DNA from 2 places in the Paenibacillus sp. Z6-24 genome. Region 1 is predicted to be linked to the other one. Evidence: riboswitches for the same ligand, from Rfam matches in the RefSeq annotation. Region 1 holds a riboswitch; the other holds the start of a gene.
What was found. A riboswitch is a leader RNA that binds a small molecule or an ion and turns the genes downstream of it on or off. The one in region 1 is predicted to bind thiamine pyrophosphate.
Positions count from the first base shown of each region.

Region 1 (8,018 bases):
TCATATTCACTCCGCCATTCCGCAGCGCCCTATCGTACGCATTCTGTACAACGAAGTCGGTGAGCGAATTATGGCACCATTTGATATGGATCTGCTGGCTCACCATACCGTTATGATTAAAGCGGTAGAAGGCATGAATGCCCATATGCCTGCACCTACCACCTAAATCATCAGCAGCTCCCGGATATCTTGCTCGGTCAGCATCGGTTTGGCTTCCTGACCGGGTTGGATAATTTCGTCGATCAGATCTTTTTTGGTCTGCTGCAATTCCAGCATCTTCTCCTCTACTGTTCCCCTGGCTACCATACGGATGACCTGTACCCGGTTCTGCTGACCCATCCGGTGCGCCCGGTCGGCAGCTTGTTCCTCTACAGCCGGATTCCACCACAAATCATACAATATGACCGTATCCGCACCTGTCAGATTCAACCCTGTTCCTCCCGCTTTGAGCGAAATCAGAAATACATCCTGTTCCCCTTCATTGAATCTTCGGCACAGCTCTACCCGCTCCGCCGAAGACGTCGAACCATCCAAATAGAAATACGGCACATTATACTGCCGCAGTTCCTCACGAATCCGGGACAGCATCCCGGTGAACTGGGAAAACACAAGCATTCGCTTGCCGGCATCTCTGGAGTCGTTAATAATCTCCAGCAGCTGCTCCAACTTGGCGGAGCCTCCCTGGTAATCTTCCACAAACAAGCCGGGATGACAACAGATCTGGCGCAGACGGGTCAGTCCGGCCAGAATACGGATCTGATATTCGGCAAAATTCTTCTCATACAGATGCTCCAGCGTATCCTGCTGCAGCTGGGCAAGATAGGCGGCATATATTTTTTTCTGCTCCGGCAGCAGTTCGGACACATGGGTCGTCTCCAGCTTGTCCGGCAGTTCCTTCAGCACATCCGACTTCATGCGCCGCAGCACAAACGGACGAATCCGCTTGGCAATCGTACGTGCCTCCAGATCGGCAAATTCCTTGCGCGTCCCAAGCAGGCCCGGCATAATCACATGCATGATTGACCACAGCTCATAGACCGAATTTTCGATCGGTGTGCCGGTCAGGGCAAATCGGTGACGTGCGTTAATCTGCTTGACGGCTCTGGCGGTCTGGGTGAGCGCGTTTTTGAAAGATTGGGCTTCATCCAGAATCATCGTATGATAGGACCCTTTCCCGGCGTATTCTATGTCCCGGCGCAGCAGCGGATAGGAAGTAATAATCACATCCACCGACAATCCCTCACTGCCTGGGCGCTGTATCTCCTGCCACTGCCGCTCGCGTTGAGCCCGGCTGCCATCGATAATGGCAGTGCGGATATCGGGTGTAAACCGGCGAAATTCATACTGCCAGTTATATGTTAGCGAAGCGGGGGACACGACGATCGCCGGCTGGCCGCTGCTGCGAATATCCGATAATACGGAAGCAATAAAGGTAATACTCTGCAGCGTCTTGCCCAGCCCCATATCATCTGCCAGAATCCCACCGAATCCATAGTGGGCCAGCGTACGCAGCCACTGATAACCGTACTGCTGGTAGTCCCGCAGAATTGGTGCCAGCAGCGGCGGCACCGGAACATCATAGAGATCGGGATTGCGGATATTTTCCAGCAGCTTTCTTACCGAACGGTCAAACCGGACCACTTCGTTCTGATCCTGGGCATCCAGCGCCTCCAGCCCGTGAATGAGCGGTATACGGAACAATACACCATCTTCAAGCACTTGTTCATCGACAGGCAGTGCCATTCCTGTTTTGCGGATAAAATCAGCCACCTGGCGGAACTGCTCGTCTTCAAGCGGCAGAAATGCCCCAGTTGGCAGACGGTGATATCGGCGCTGTTCCTGCAGCGATTTGAGCACCTGCACAATCGCCGACTCCGGAATGCCATCCAGCTCAAACCTGAACTCCAGCCAGTCATGCCTCGAATCCGTATGTACCGTCATACGCGGCGGCGCCAATGGATCCTGAATCCGCGATTTCACGACAGAAGTGGCATAGATCTGAACGAGCTTTTCCAGCCGCGGAACGATATGATACAAGAACTCATACTCCGCTTCCTCATCGGTCAGAAAATATCCACCCTCGGTGGCGGTAAAAGAACCTTCATCCATCAGCTGGAGGATCTGCTCTTCCCGTTCACCGTCACGCAGCAGAATCCGTTCGTCTTCCTGTGCGGGCGTAGGACTGAGCGGATTAATAATGACATCCCCATACTGGAATTCCAGACCTGCCAGCAGCCGGTCACGAACACGATCCAGGTAAAGTCTGGCCTGCAGCGGTGTCTGTACGACCACTTCGGATACCCGCCGGGTCATCTGTACATTGCCAAGCCGTGTCAATCCAGGGATAACCTGCTGTACGAGCGGCTCCAGCTGCTCCTGCGGAATAATCAGCCGGTGCTGCTGATGATCCGAGGCAGCCAGCAGCTGCTGCAGTCCGCTCAGCCGGTGGCAATCTTCTTCTTTTAGCGAGATCAATTCACCGTTATGAATCACCATCCCGTAGGATTCGAGCACAATCATCTGCTGAACGCCTTCCATACGCAGCTGATACATCCGCGGATTCTGCTTTCGTTTTCTGCGGCTGGTGGAGGAAGATTGCTGCGGATATGCATCTTCATCTCCATCGTCCTTTTCCAGCAGATCCAGTTCAAAATAGAGCGGCAGCGGTCCCATATGGTGGGTGATACCGGCAAAGGTCTGTCCCTGATACTCCAGCCGTGCCGCCGGTGTGCGGATCAGTGCCTGCAGCAGATGCGGCCAGTGGGAGACCGGGATCATCAGTATACGCTGGTTATGCTGCACCGCTGCGGCCGGCATAGCATTTTTGCTGCCCGTACGTTTGCCGGTCAAACGGTCTGGCGGCAGCTCGGGCTGCTCATCCCGCTGAATCAGCAGCAGCTGCCGGATGACTTCATCATCTTCCCGGCTGAAGCTGTGCAGCTCCGGATCATAGGTGAATCGACCCGAGAGTACATAGCTCGTACGGCTGCGTACACATTCCAGCAATTCCTGAATATGCTGCACCACATACGGCCTTTTCAATCCTGCTTTCATTTCCAGACCAAGCCGGTATTGTCCATTGCCATAGGCCACCGGTCTGCAGATCCATTCAATGGTCAACGCTGTGCGGGTCTCAAAATAATTCCTTCTTCCGCCGGGTCGCCTCGGCGGGCTCGTAAACAGGCTCAGCAGTTCGGCGGCCAGCAGCTGCTCCCGGTCTGCGGCAGCTGGATGAACCGGCAATTCGGGCAGATCATGACCGGCAGCCGGTATGCTGCTGTCTGTACCTGCGGCCAGTACCGGCGGCAGACCCAGCTCGCCCGACTCGTAGACATGGATCATCACGGCGGCTACATGCTGGCAATAAGCGGTATACGAAGCCAGCGATGGACAGGTACAGTGTGCATGTGCCTTACCGGCTTCATCAAAATGCAGACGCACCTGCTCCTGCTGATTCGCCCGGATCTGTACGCTCGCTTCATACTGCCTCCGGTGGTCATCATAACGGGTAAAAGCGACCTTGCCTGCACGGTAATAAGCCATTCCTTTACTGTAGGAAGTTTTGCCGCACCACAGCTGAATGGATGGCAGATTGAATTCAGTGCTCATAAGTATGCTCCTGTCCGGCTGTATCTTTCAGCCTTTTTTGCCTTGCAGCTATCTTAGGATTGGCATCTGCATAGATCACAGATGCGCCTTCACGATCTTTATCATATCTCCCTGGCGGATCAGGCCTTCCCGTTCTACCGAACAGACGATGCCGCGGCGCTTTTTGGCGGCAGGGTACATTTTCCCCTTCACAGATCCGTCCGGTCGCCGGGTATGCCTGCCAGCTCTAATTGAATCTCCGGTACTTGCCGGGTGAGAAAGCTGCCCTTGGTATCGACAATCAATACACTTTCGACCGTAATCGGTTGAATCGGTTGTTCCGGTTCACTCATGTAATTTCTCCTTTGGTCCTGACAGTAAAAGCACAGCTTATCGCTTACTCGATTATGCCATATCCGGCAGCGCATTCACCAGACGCAGCAGCCTGTACAGCCCGAAATAGATATCCGCGCAGTAAAAAGACCTGGGGATGAACAGGTTTGAACAGGTACATCGCGTTACCGATGTATGCCTGAATTTCAATTTCCAGCAACGAACCATTATTTTCCACGTATGTAAATTGAGGTTGCAATCAGGATTTCCCTACAGCAATGGCTTAAGTACGAATCATATGCACTTTGTAATCGGTATGAAGAGGCTTTTACTTTTAGTGAAAGGAGGTAATTTATAATGGATACCCAGGTAAAGCAATCCAATAACGCATGGTCACGTGCCAACTGGGCTGAAGCTGGTGTTGATCTGGTCATCCAATTTCCAGGAATGGTTTACCGTTTTGCTGTTTGTATATTTGCCTGTATGTTTGGTAGCTGATCAAGTACAGACCGGCAGATAACAATCAGCCATCTGCAAAAGAAAAAGACTCAGCACCGGCATCACGCCAGTGCTGAGTCTTTTTTATTCATTTCCGAGGCTCTTTCAAAATCGTTATCGTCTATTAGGATACGCTGTGCTTCATCTGCCGGAGTCGTACAACCGATCGGCGGCACACGATTGTCAGCAGAATCGCCAGGCTGCTCATATGCAGCTGGGCCATGTAGGCATACAATCATCTCCCGGAATGAAATTATGAACCTTCGCTGCTTGCGCCAGCTATATATACCAAATTATATATTTAAAATTACGTATAAACATCAGTCTTTCAACGCAGATGTTCTGCGTTGAAAGACTGAATAAATAGCTCCTGCTTCTTACTTCCATTTCGTTATACATTTGTTCCCTGAAAAGGATTAAATTTGACAAATACAAGTGATCCGGCATATAGTCTTACTGTATCCACTAGGGGCGCCTGTACGGGCTGAGATAAAGCATCTGCTTTGGTCCCTTTGAACCTGATCTGGGTTATGCCAGCGTAGGAAAGTGGTTGAGACTTCGTTGATACGACGATACGGTTTCTGCCGCTTCCTGCCCGGAGGCGGCTTTGTGCTGTCTGCGGGAGGAAGTGGAGAGGATCGATTGTCAGTCTGCACAGATACATAGGCAGCAGGCCGATGGGAATAGACGATTGCCGGTTTGACGAACTTATGGCTGCTGAGGCCCCAATAAGATTCCTGCTGGAACAAAGATCGTGAACCTCAAAGACTGCCGTTCTCTGATTCCTCGCTGTACCGCAGATTGTCAGCACTGAAGCCCATCCTGTATACTCCTGCTGCTTCCTCCCTGTATTAGTGTGTCTCCTGGCGGATATCCACATTCGCGAGGAGGTTTTTTGCATTATGGCTATTTATCAGACACCATTACCCGGCAGCCGCAAAGTATATATTCAGGGATCACGGGCAGACATTCAGGTACCGGTACGCGAGATTGCTTTATCCGATAGTGAGATACGCGGAGAGGCCGTACCCAATCCTCCGCTTCATGTCTATGATTCCAGCGGACCCTATACGGATACCGGGCAGCCCGTTGATATTCGTCAGGGACTGGTGCCGCTGCGCCAGGGCTGGATCGAGGAACGCTGCGATACGCTGCGGTATGAAGGCAGACAGGTACTGCCCCAGGATAACGGATTTCTGGACAGTGAACGGGCAGTTCGACAGGGCGCCGAAATATTCCCTCAGGCTCACCGCCAGCCTGCGGCGGCTATCCCCGGCGGCAATGTCACCCAGCTGCATTATGCCCGCCAGGGAATCATTACGCCGGAGATGGAATTTATCGCCCTGCGTGAAGGCATGGAGCCGGAGTTCGTCCGTGCCGAAGTCGCTGCCGGACGAGCGGTAATCCCGGCCAACATCAACCATCCGGAGAGTGAGCCGATGATTATCGGCCGCCATTTTCATGTGAAAATTAATGCCAATATCGGCAACTCGGCTGTCGCCTCCTCCATCGAGGAAGAAGTGGAAAAGATGACCTGGGCGATCCGCTGGGGTGCCGATACGATCATGGACCTGTCCACCGGCAAAAATATTCATACCACAAGGGAGTGGATTATCCGCAATTCTCCCGTGCCCGTCGGTACGGTTCCCATTTATCAGGCACTGGAAAAGGTCAACGGCCGTGCTGAGGATCTGAGCTGGGAAGTCTTCCGCGATACGCTGATAGAGCAGGCCGAGCAGGGGGTCGATTACTTTACGATTCATGCCGGTGTACTGCTGCGTTATATCCCGCTGACGGCCAATCGGGTGACAGGCATCGTCAGCCGCGGCGGCTCGATTATGGCGGCATGGTGTCTTGCGCATCATCAGGAGAATTTTCTATATACCCATTTTAAAGAGATCTGCGAGATTATGAAGAGGTATGACATTACCTTTTCCCTTGGTGACGGGCTGCGTCCGGGTTCGATTGCCGATGCCAATGATGAAGCCCAGTTTGCCGAGCTGGGTACACTTGGAGAGCTGACTCATATCGCCTGGAAACATGATGTGCAGGTAATGATCGAGGGACCGGGTCATGTGCCGATTCATCTGATCAAGGAAAATATGGACCGTCAGCTGGAAGTGTGCGACGAAGCGCCATTTTATACACTGGGTCCGTTAACGACAGATATTGCCCCTGGCTATGACCATATTACTTCAGCGATCGGAGCGGCGATGATTGGCTGGTACGGAACTGCCATGCTCTGCTATGTCACACCCAAGGAGCATCTCGGCCTGCCCAATCGGGAAGACGTCAAGGAAGGCGTCATCGCCTACAAAATCGCCGCCCATGCTGCCGACCTCGCCAAAGGTCATCCACAGGCACGCAAGCGGGATGATGCACTGTCGCGAGCGAGGTTCGAATTCCGCTGGCGCGATCAGTTCCACCTCTCACTCGATCCGGAGCGGGCGATGAGCTACCATGATGAGACCCTTCCAGCCGAAGGCGCCAAAAGTGCTCATTTTTGCTCCATGTGCGGACCCAAATTCTGCAGCATGAAGATTACCCACGATATCCGTGACCAATATGGCTCTGCCGAAGTGGAACAGGCCATGCAGGAGAAGTCACAGGAATTCAAGGCTGGCGGCAGCCGTATTTATAGTTGATTCCGCAGTGACAGTCAGTGTAATATCCATCATTCGACCTCTCCTCTAAGACATATAACAGCAAATTTCCGGAACAGTCACTGTACATAGTGTCCGTTCCGGGAACTTTGCATGCTGGCAGCCTATTATTAAGCAAGGGTAAATATGCAATTTTATATCACATTTACAAAATAAGGTTTTTTATATGACAAATGAGATATATGATCAATGTATCATATGAATACATATTAGGAGTGTGACAATCTTGAATACCTCTTCCATGAAAAAAGCAACCCTGGCTCTGAGCGCTGCCGCTGTATTAAGTGTGCCCCTCTTCACCAGCGGCTTCACGACTGCTGATGCAGCAGCTACCGCCGCGGCCAAAAAAGTGACGGCTCCCAAAAATATTATTCTGTTTATCGGAGACGGTATGGGCGAAGCAAGCCGCAACGCTATCCGCTATGCCACTGTCGGCAAAAACGGTACCCTGGAAATGGACAGAATGCCGGTGTCCGGACTCGTACGCACCAGTTCCAGCGATAGCCTGGTAACAGACTCTGCCGCGGCTGCAACGGCGATTGCGACCGGTGTCAAAACATACAATGGTGCGATCGGCATGGATGCCAAGAAAAAGCCGGTCACTACCATTATGGAACTGGCCAAAAAAGCAGGCATGTCCACCGGCGTCGTAACGACCAGCCAGGTAACGGATGCGACAGGCGCGGCCTTTGGCGCTCATGTAGAGAACCGTTCCGCACAGAGCGAGATCGCCAAGCAGTACATTGAGAACAGCAAAATCGACGTTCTGCTCGGCGGAGGCGAAGATTTCTGGTATCCAAAAGGAACAGCAGGTGCTCATCCGGACGCTCCGGCTGAAGACCCATCGGAAGGCAGCAAAGGTACCCAGGGTAATCTCGTCGACCGTGCCAAGAAACTGGGCTATGACTATGTCACCGATACCGCCGAGATGAAAGC
Region 1 is NZ_CP096398.1:4,802,919-4,810,936, forward strand. Features, by position in the region: gene M1D61_RS20770 (HD-GYP domain-containing protein) at 1-166, shown strand, start outside; gene M1D61_RS20775 (DEAD/DEAH box helicase) at 163-3,609, opposite strand; gene M1D61_RS20780 (hypothetical protein) at 3,798-3,941, opposite strand; gene M1D61_RS20785 (hypothetical protein) at 4,279-4,419, shown strand; TPP riboswitch at 4,877-4,981, shown strand; gene thiC (phosphomethylpyrimidine synthase ThiC) at 5,322-7,064, shown strand; gene M1D61_RS20795 (alkaline phosphatase) at 7,324-8,018, shown strand, end outside.

Region 2 (8,018 bases), 480 kb from region 1:
CTCAAACCATGGCGTATCGGTCGCCCATGGATGCACGGTACAGACGTGAATATCCTGCTGATCTTCCAGCTGCATCTCCTGATACAGTGCAGCACTCAATCCGGCTACAGCGAACTTGGTCGCTCCATAAGCGGTGTAATACGGGAAAGGAACCTTGCTGACGATCGAGCCGAGGTTGATCAGTGTGCCATGTCCCTGCTGCTTGAACTGGCGCAATGCATAATGACTGCCATACATCGTACCCAGCACATTAGTCTCGACCAGACGGGTCAGGTCGGCTGTCGGAATCTCGGTATACGGACCGATCGCGCCAACACCGGCATTGTTGATCCATACATCGATTTTGCCAAAAGCAGACATGGCCGCGTCAAACAGGCGGGCAATATCTTCTTCCCGGCCGACATCAGTTGTTACGGCAAGCGCATTGGGACCGATCTCGGCAGCCATTTGCTCGATCAATTCGGTACGGCGGGCAGCGAGCACTACATTGGCGCCTTCAGCGGCGAGCTGCTGGGCGACCCCTTTGCCGATACCACTGGATGCACCGGTGATGAGGACAGTTAACTGGTCATGCGGAATTTTCTGAACCATATTCATTCCTCCTGTTCTGGATAAATGGATTTGTACATCAATACCCGTGTGTTCCCGGGGCCAATCGGATCGGCTGCATATCGACAAGTAGAATCCTCATGCTGCCTATGTGTCAGAGGACAGTGGATTATTTCCCATCATCGGGCCGTGGATGACCATGCCCGTCTCCGTGAACCCCGGTGCCTTCAAATACCGGATCATACAGACTGCCTGCGGTGAACTCGGCCGGTGGTGCTTCGTAGATCATGTTCTGGACGAACTGGCCGCTGATTTTCTCGGTCATTCGCGGCAGCAGATTGCTGGATAGGGCTGTTCCTTTAACCTTGAAGCCGACTTCGACACTCTCCTGCGGATGGTCGATCAGCCGGTACATGGCATCGATAATATCATCCGGATCATCGAGCGGCTTCATATCAATCTCGTGACCACTGTAGTTGGCAGCATGACCGGTCCACGGCGTATTCATCACCCATGGATGGACGGCACAGACATGAATATCCTGATGTCCTTCGAGCTGCATCTCCTGATTCAGCGCATAGCTGAGGCCGGAGACTGCCGCTTTGCTGCCGCTGTAGGCAGCCAGATACGGAAAGGCGAGTTTGCCGGCAAAGGAAGAGACATTGATCAGCGTCCCGTAGCCCTGCTGCTTGAACTGGCGCAGCGCATAATGGCTGCCATACATATTGCCGAGCAGATTGATCCGGGTCATCTGTACGAGTGACGATAACGGCGATTCGGTAAAGGGGCCGATCGCAATCGCGCCTGCGTTGTTCACCCATACATCGATCTGGCCAAGCTGGGACATCGCTGCTTCATATACGGCGGCAATATCCTCTTCCCGGCTCACATCGGCAGTGACGGCAAAGATTTTGGGCGCGTACTGCTGCTCCATTTGCTTGAGCAGATGAGTGCGGCGGGCAGCGATAACGACGCTTGCGCCTTCGGCGGCGAGCCGCTGTGCAAGTCCAAGTCCTGTGCCGCTGGAAGCTCCGGTAATGACTACATTTAGCTGGTCGTGCGGTATATTTCGTGGCATTTATGTTCCCTCCCAGGATAGAGCTGATGTCTGAATATGCGTTCGTTGGGATATCGTTTGCACATATTCTCGTCATGCCCCCTTGCCGATACGGGCACAGAGTGGGCGACGAGTCATGGATTTCCTGTTATTTCCTGCATTCCAATGTAATACACATACCCGATCGAACCGGCGTTTACTCGTTGTTGCACCAATTTCCATAGTTCTTTCATAAAGTCATGCATGAAACTGGCTGGCTGGCAAAGTGCAGAGCAAGGTGGCATACCGCCGCAGGCATCCGGTCTATGATCGCCATCGATGATCTTGACAGCCGGCCGGATGCTGTGTAGAGTAAGAGGCAATCAAAGAGACTTCTGTCACATGTATTTTGTACAGCCTGTACAGGAATGCTGCGACAGCAATCTTATATTGTGAAAGACCACTAGGGGAGCCATTCACTGGCTGAGACGAGATTGCCTCGGACCCTTGGAACCTGATCTAGTTCGTACTAGCGTAGGAAAGTGGAGACCGAGCAGGGCTAACTATGCCATTATTCTGCCGCTCCATATGGAGCGGCTTTTTTGCGTGGATATGCAGCATCAGCTAACGTGATCCGGCACTGTCCCTAGAGCGGGCCGCCGGTGAGCATCCATTTTCCCAAGGGAGGTTCTTTCCGAACACATCAGCAAAGGGAGAGATGACAGTATGAGTTTTTCAGCAGAAATCAGACAGGCGGCCGATCCGGTATTTGAGGCGATTTATCACCATCCGTTCGTGCAGGGTATTGCGAGGGGGGACCTCAAGCCGGAGCAGCTAGTCCATTATGTAAAGCAGGATTTTGAATACCTGAACTCGTTTATGCGGATCTATGGTACCGCGATCTCCAAATGTACTAGCCGCGAAGATATGGACATGTTCAATCAGCAGATATCCTTTGTATTGAACAGCGAGGTGCATCCGCACAACAACTTCTGCCATGTCGCCGGAGTACCGTACGAACAGCTGCAGGGTTATCCGGTAGCGCCGTCCGCGCATAACTATATCCGTCATATGCTGACCGCTGCACAGGAAGGCGATCTGGGCGATATTCTCGCCGTACTGCTGCCATGTCCATGGACGTACTGGGAGATCGGCAAGCGGCTGCTGGAAGACGTGAAGCCGGATGTATCCCATCCGTTCTATGACTGGATCGATTTCTACGGCAATCGTACCGATACGATTACGAGTCGATTCTGTACACGACTGGACGAGATTGCCGCGGCATCGACACCGGCGCACAGGGAGCGGATGAAGCAGCATTTTATCCTCAGCTGCCAGTTTGAATATATGTTCTGGGAGATGGCCTATACGCTGGAAGATTGGCCGGTGCAGCTGGAGGTGACCTCCGTATGAACTGGAAAATGAAAGAGGTCGTGCTGACCGTTATTCTCGCGGTGGCCTGCGGGGTACTCTATCTGGGCTGGTCGACGTTGTGGATTCCGATCTCCGCGCTGGTCGGGCCGATCGGAGCAGGATTTATGTTTGGCATCTGGATTATTGCCAGTCCAATCGTCGCCTATATTATTCGCAAGCCGGGCGCCGCGCTGATCGCCGAAGTCGCGGCGGCGGCAGTAGAGATGCTGACCGGCAGCCATTTCGGACTGTCTGCGCTGCTGATTGGGGTATTTCAGGGATTGGGCGCGGAGATTGCTTTTGCCATATTCGGATACAAGCGGTACAACGTATTCACCTTGATGCTGTCTGGAGCACTGGCTGCGGTGGGCAGCATTGCCTACAATTTGGTCGCCAACGGACTCGGCTATTATACCACCCAGATGTTCTTCCTGACGCTGGGCATTCACGTGATCAGCGGCATCGTGCTGGGCGGACTGCTGGCCAAGGTGATCGTCGAAGCACTGGCCCGTACCGGTGTGCTGAATCCGTATGAAATCATGAAGTCACGCCGCAAACAGGGGAAACCGCATGCAGTGGCATCTCGGGTGTAAGGAACTGTCGGTCGGCTTTGATCATCAGGAAGAGACGGTGCGGGTGCTGGATCGAATCACCCTGTCCATCACCCGCGGGGAAAAGGTACTGATCCTCGGACCGAGCGGCAGCGGCAAATCAACGCTGCTGTCGGCACTGTCCGGCATTATCCCCGATCATGTCGAAGCCGAAGTAGAAGGAGAGATTTACCGGCAGGAAGCCTGCGGCGTGATGTTCCAGGACCCGGATACCCAGTTCTGCATGCTGCATGTGGATGAGGAGATCGCCTTTAGCCTGGAGAATCGGCGTGTGCCGCGCGGCGAGATGGATGGCATCATCCGGCAGGTGATGCAGATGGTCGGCTTACAGCTGGAGCCTCATACGCCGATCGACACATTGTCCGGCGGCATGAAGCAGCGCCTGGCGCTGGCCTGTCTGCTGGCACTGGAACCGGAAGTGCTGTTCTTCGACGAGCCGACTGCCCAACTGGACCCGGTCAGCCGCCGGGACGTATTTGGGCTGCTCCGCGAGATTGCGGGCAAAACGGGTCAAACGATGGTATTCGTCGAGCATGTACTGGACGGTTGTATCGAATGGATGGACCGGGTCATTCTGCTGGATCGCCATGGGCGGATTATCGCAGATGGGGAGCCGGCACATATCGTGACCCATTATCGGCAGCAGATGGAAGAGGCAGGGATCTGGCTGCCACGGCTGTTTCCGTACAGCTGGCAGGAGGTGGTGAATGATCCATCGCATCCGCTGGCAGATGTGCTGCGCCATGAGCTAAGGGAGCGGATGGAGCGTGACCGTCAGGCTTCACTTTCGTCCTCTGCAGCATCGTCAATCCATACCTTATCCTCCAATGTATCCGCTGCGAACGGCACTGTGATCATACAAACCGACCAGCTCAGCATCGGTTACCGCAAGCGTCCGGTCATGCAGCAGATCAATCTGTCGCTGCCTGCCGGGGAGTGGATCGCCATCACCGGGCAGAATGGCAGCGGCAAAAGCACATTTCTCAAAAGCCTGCTGCGATTGGAGCCGCTGCTGTCCGGACGGATTATGCTGCAGGGCAAGGAGCTGCGCAAATGGCCGGATCGTGACCTGTATGCGCAGGCCGGTTTTGTTTTTCAGAATCCGGAGCTGCAGTTTGTAACCGATACGGTGTATGACGAGATTGCCTTTGGCGGCAGACAGCGGGGATGGCCGGAAGAGCTGCTGCGGGAGAAGACGGTACAGCTGCTGCAGGAGTTCGGACTGGAGGATTACCAGGATCAGCATCCCTTTACTCTCAGTCTCGGACAAAAGCGCCGGCTCAGCGTCGCCACGATGCTGCTGTTCGACCAGGAGCTATTGCTGCTCGATGAGCCGACATTTGGCCAGGATGCCCGGACAGCGGCAGAGCTGATCCGTCGGCTCAAGCAGCGTCAGCAGCAGGGCACGACGATTATCATGGTGACCCATGATATGGATCTGGTCGATGAGCATGCCGACCGGGTGATCCTGTTCGGGAAGGGCGAGGTTGCTTACGATGGTACGCCGTATCGCCTCTTCACCGATCAGAAGCTGCTGCAGGACAGCGCCATTATCGCGCCGCTGCATTACCGGTTGAACCATCAGCGAGAGGAGCGCGTTATCATATGAAAAGTAACGGCTCCTGGCTGTCCACGCTCAATCCATCGTGCAAGCTGATCGCTCATCTGCTCGTCATGTTCCTGCTGATGGGCATCTCCGATCCAGTGATCACGCTGTGCCTCTGGCTGCTCGCTGTTGTGATCGGCATTACGCTGGGCGGCTGGCGGTTATCCTATCTGCTCCGCCGTCTGCTGCCGTACACGCTCTTCTTCGTGCTGATCTTCTGGATGCTGGCGGCATTTGGTAAAGGCGAACATGTTCTCTGGCAGTGGGCCTGGTTCCGTATTACCGAGGAGAGCATGAACAACGGACTGACGATCGGGCTGCGGATGCTGGGCTTTGTCACGTACGGGCTGCTGTTCACTTCGACGACCGATCTGACGGCGCTCATGATGAGCCTGATCCACCAGCTGCGCTTGTCGCCCAAGTGGGCGTACGGCATGCTGGCCGGATTCCGCTTTATCCCGCTGTTTCAGAGCGAGCTGCAGCAGATGAAGTCCGCCCACAAGATTCGCGGCTACAAACAGAAAAACAGCTGGAAAGCCTTTGCACGCTACGCGCTGCCGCTGTTCACCCAGGGCATCCGCAAGTCCGAACGGATTGCAGTGGCGATGGAGGCGAGAGGATTCACGGGAACGCGGGACCGGACGTATTATCTGACGCCGGTGATGACGGGAAGAGACTGGGTCTACGCCGCGTCGCTGCTTCTTGCAGCCGGATGTATTGCCTGGCTGCTGCCTTGGTGATAAAGGAATTTGAGTCTGGAAGGTTGTACTGGAAAGATGTAAATGAAATATGGAAGCTCTGGCCTGCCGCTTTGTAGTGGCAGGTTTTGTTATGTATAAGCAAGTTGGTCGAAGGGGCGGAGAATCCTGCTTGCAATTTATGAGAGCAAAAGATTATAGGCATGACAGCTTAGGCAAACAGATCCGAATTCTTATAGCATACCGGCCTTCCTCCAAAGTTGTTACTGCTCTTCAAAGACGCTACAATCGGTCTATATACGAATCAAAATAACGAAAATGGAGGAATGCATCATGAACCAGCATCAACTGATCGATCTGTCCGTCACGCTCAAAACAGGCATTGCATCCGATCCGCCGATTGGCCTGCCCGAAATCGACTACATCAATCATCAGCAAGGGGCACAGCAGCTGGTGGCGAGCTTTCCCGGGCTGAATGTAGAAGATCTGCCAGGCCGGGAGGGTTGGGCGATTGAACAGCTACGGGTGACGACCCATGTCGGTACACATGTGGACGCGCCGTATCATTACCGTTCCACCACGGATGATGGTCAGCCGATGCCGACGATTGATGAGATTCCGTTGGACTGGTTTTACGGACCGGGGGTGAAGCTGGATTTTCGTCATCTGCCGGACGGTCATATCGTCACTGCACAGGAGGTTGAAGAGGAGCTGAACCGGATCGATCATCGGCTGCAGCCGGGTGATATTGTGCTGGTGAACACCTCTGCCGGTGAGCGATATGGTGAAGCCGATTTTCTGGCGAAAGGCTGCGGTATGGGACGTGAAGCTACGCTGTATTTGACCGAGCGCGGCGTACGGCTCGTCGGCACGGATGCATGGAGCTGGGATGCCCCATTCAGCCATACAGCCCGTCGTTATGCGGAGGAGCAGGACCCTTCGATGATCTGGGAAGGACATTATGCAGGCAGCACGACTCCGTACTGTCAGATCGAGAAGCTGGCCAATCTGGAGCTGCTGCCTGCGCATGGATTTCAGGTGATTTCCTTCCCGGTGAAAATCGAGAAGGCTTCTGCTGGCTGGGCGCGGCCTGTGGCTGTACTGCATTCGCCGCTCTGATTGCGTCTAGACTAACGGCTTTGGAATTTATATGATCCAATTAGGGGATAGAAACCAACCAACAAAAATACCAGATCAACGGCGCAATGCCCTGATCTGGTATTTTTGTATTTATATTGGACTTCATCATCTACTATATTTCTTTCATGTCCTGAAAAATGACGTTCAACGAATATTGCCGTTCACTCTACACTTTGCTGCGCAGCTGACGTAGCAGCAGTGGATAGAAAACAATCCCGCTCGCAATCATCAGCACGCCAAACCAGAATGTTTTCCAGTCCGCGGTACCCGCATAGATCACCCACAACGAATAAATGGTCGCCAGTGCAGCGATCAATCCATCCCAGTGACGGCGCTCACCCGGACGATAACCATCGCCGGTAATGACCAGCCGCAGCTGATACAGCGCCGAGATTAGATAAGGCACCAGGTACGCCAGCGTCGCAATCGCGATAATAAAGTCAAACGCCTGCGAGATCGAACCGGAGATCGTGGAGAAGATCAGCAGCTGTCCAAGTGCATTGGAGATCCAGAGAGACAGCTTGGGCATCCCTTTGCTGTTCACATTGCGGAAAGGACGCAGGAACACGCCCTGCTTGGCGGCTTCATACGGCACCTCGGCGCTGAGCAGCACCCAGCCGATGGTGGAACCGATCAGGCTGATAAGTCCCAATGCAGCGAGCAGATAGCCGCCGACCGGACCGAGTACGGCAGTCATTGCATCGACGAGCGGATTCTGCGAGTGGATTAGCTGCTCACCCGGCAGCAATCCCATCGTCAGGATACTGATACCGACGTACAGCACCAGCGCCATCAGCAGACCGACGATCGTCGCCCGCTTCACATCCTGCTTGCGGCGGGCACGGGCAGCGAAGACCATTGCCGACTCGACCCCGATAAATGCCCACAGCGTCACGACAGCCGCGCTGTTCACCTGTGACAGCAGGCCCATCGTCTGTCCGTCCTCATTCACATGTGGTGCAGCA
Region 2 is NZ_CP096398.1:217,015-225,032, forward strand. Features, by position in the region: gene M1D61_RS00945 (SDR family NAD(P)-dependent oxidoreductase) at 1-591, opposite strand, end outside; gene M1D61_RS00950 (SDR family NAD(P)-dependent oxidoreductase) at 719-1,627, opposite strand; TPP riboswitch at 2,041-2,143, shown strand; gene tenA (thiaminase II) at 2,312-2,998, shown strand; gene M1D61_RS00960 (ECF transporter S component) at 2,995-3,591, shown strand; gene M1D61_RS00965 (ABC transporter ATP-binding protein) at 3,569-5,218, shown strand; gene M1D61_RS00970 (energy-coupling factor transporter transmembrane component T family protein) at 5,215-5,955, shown strand; gene M1D61_RS00975 (cyclase family protein) at 6,247-7,032, shown strand; gene M1D61_RS00980 (amino acid permease) at 7,220-8,018, opposite strand, start outside.
Region 2: it holds a riboswitch for thiamine pyrophosphate, as region 1 does, so the genes downstream of both, tenA (thiaminase II) here and thiC (phosphomethylpyrimidine synthase ThiC) in region 1, are expected to answer to the same signal.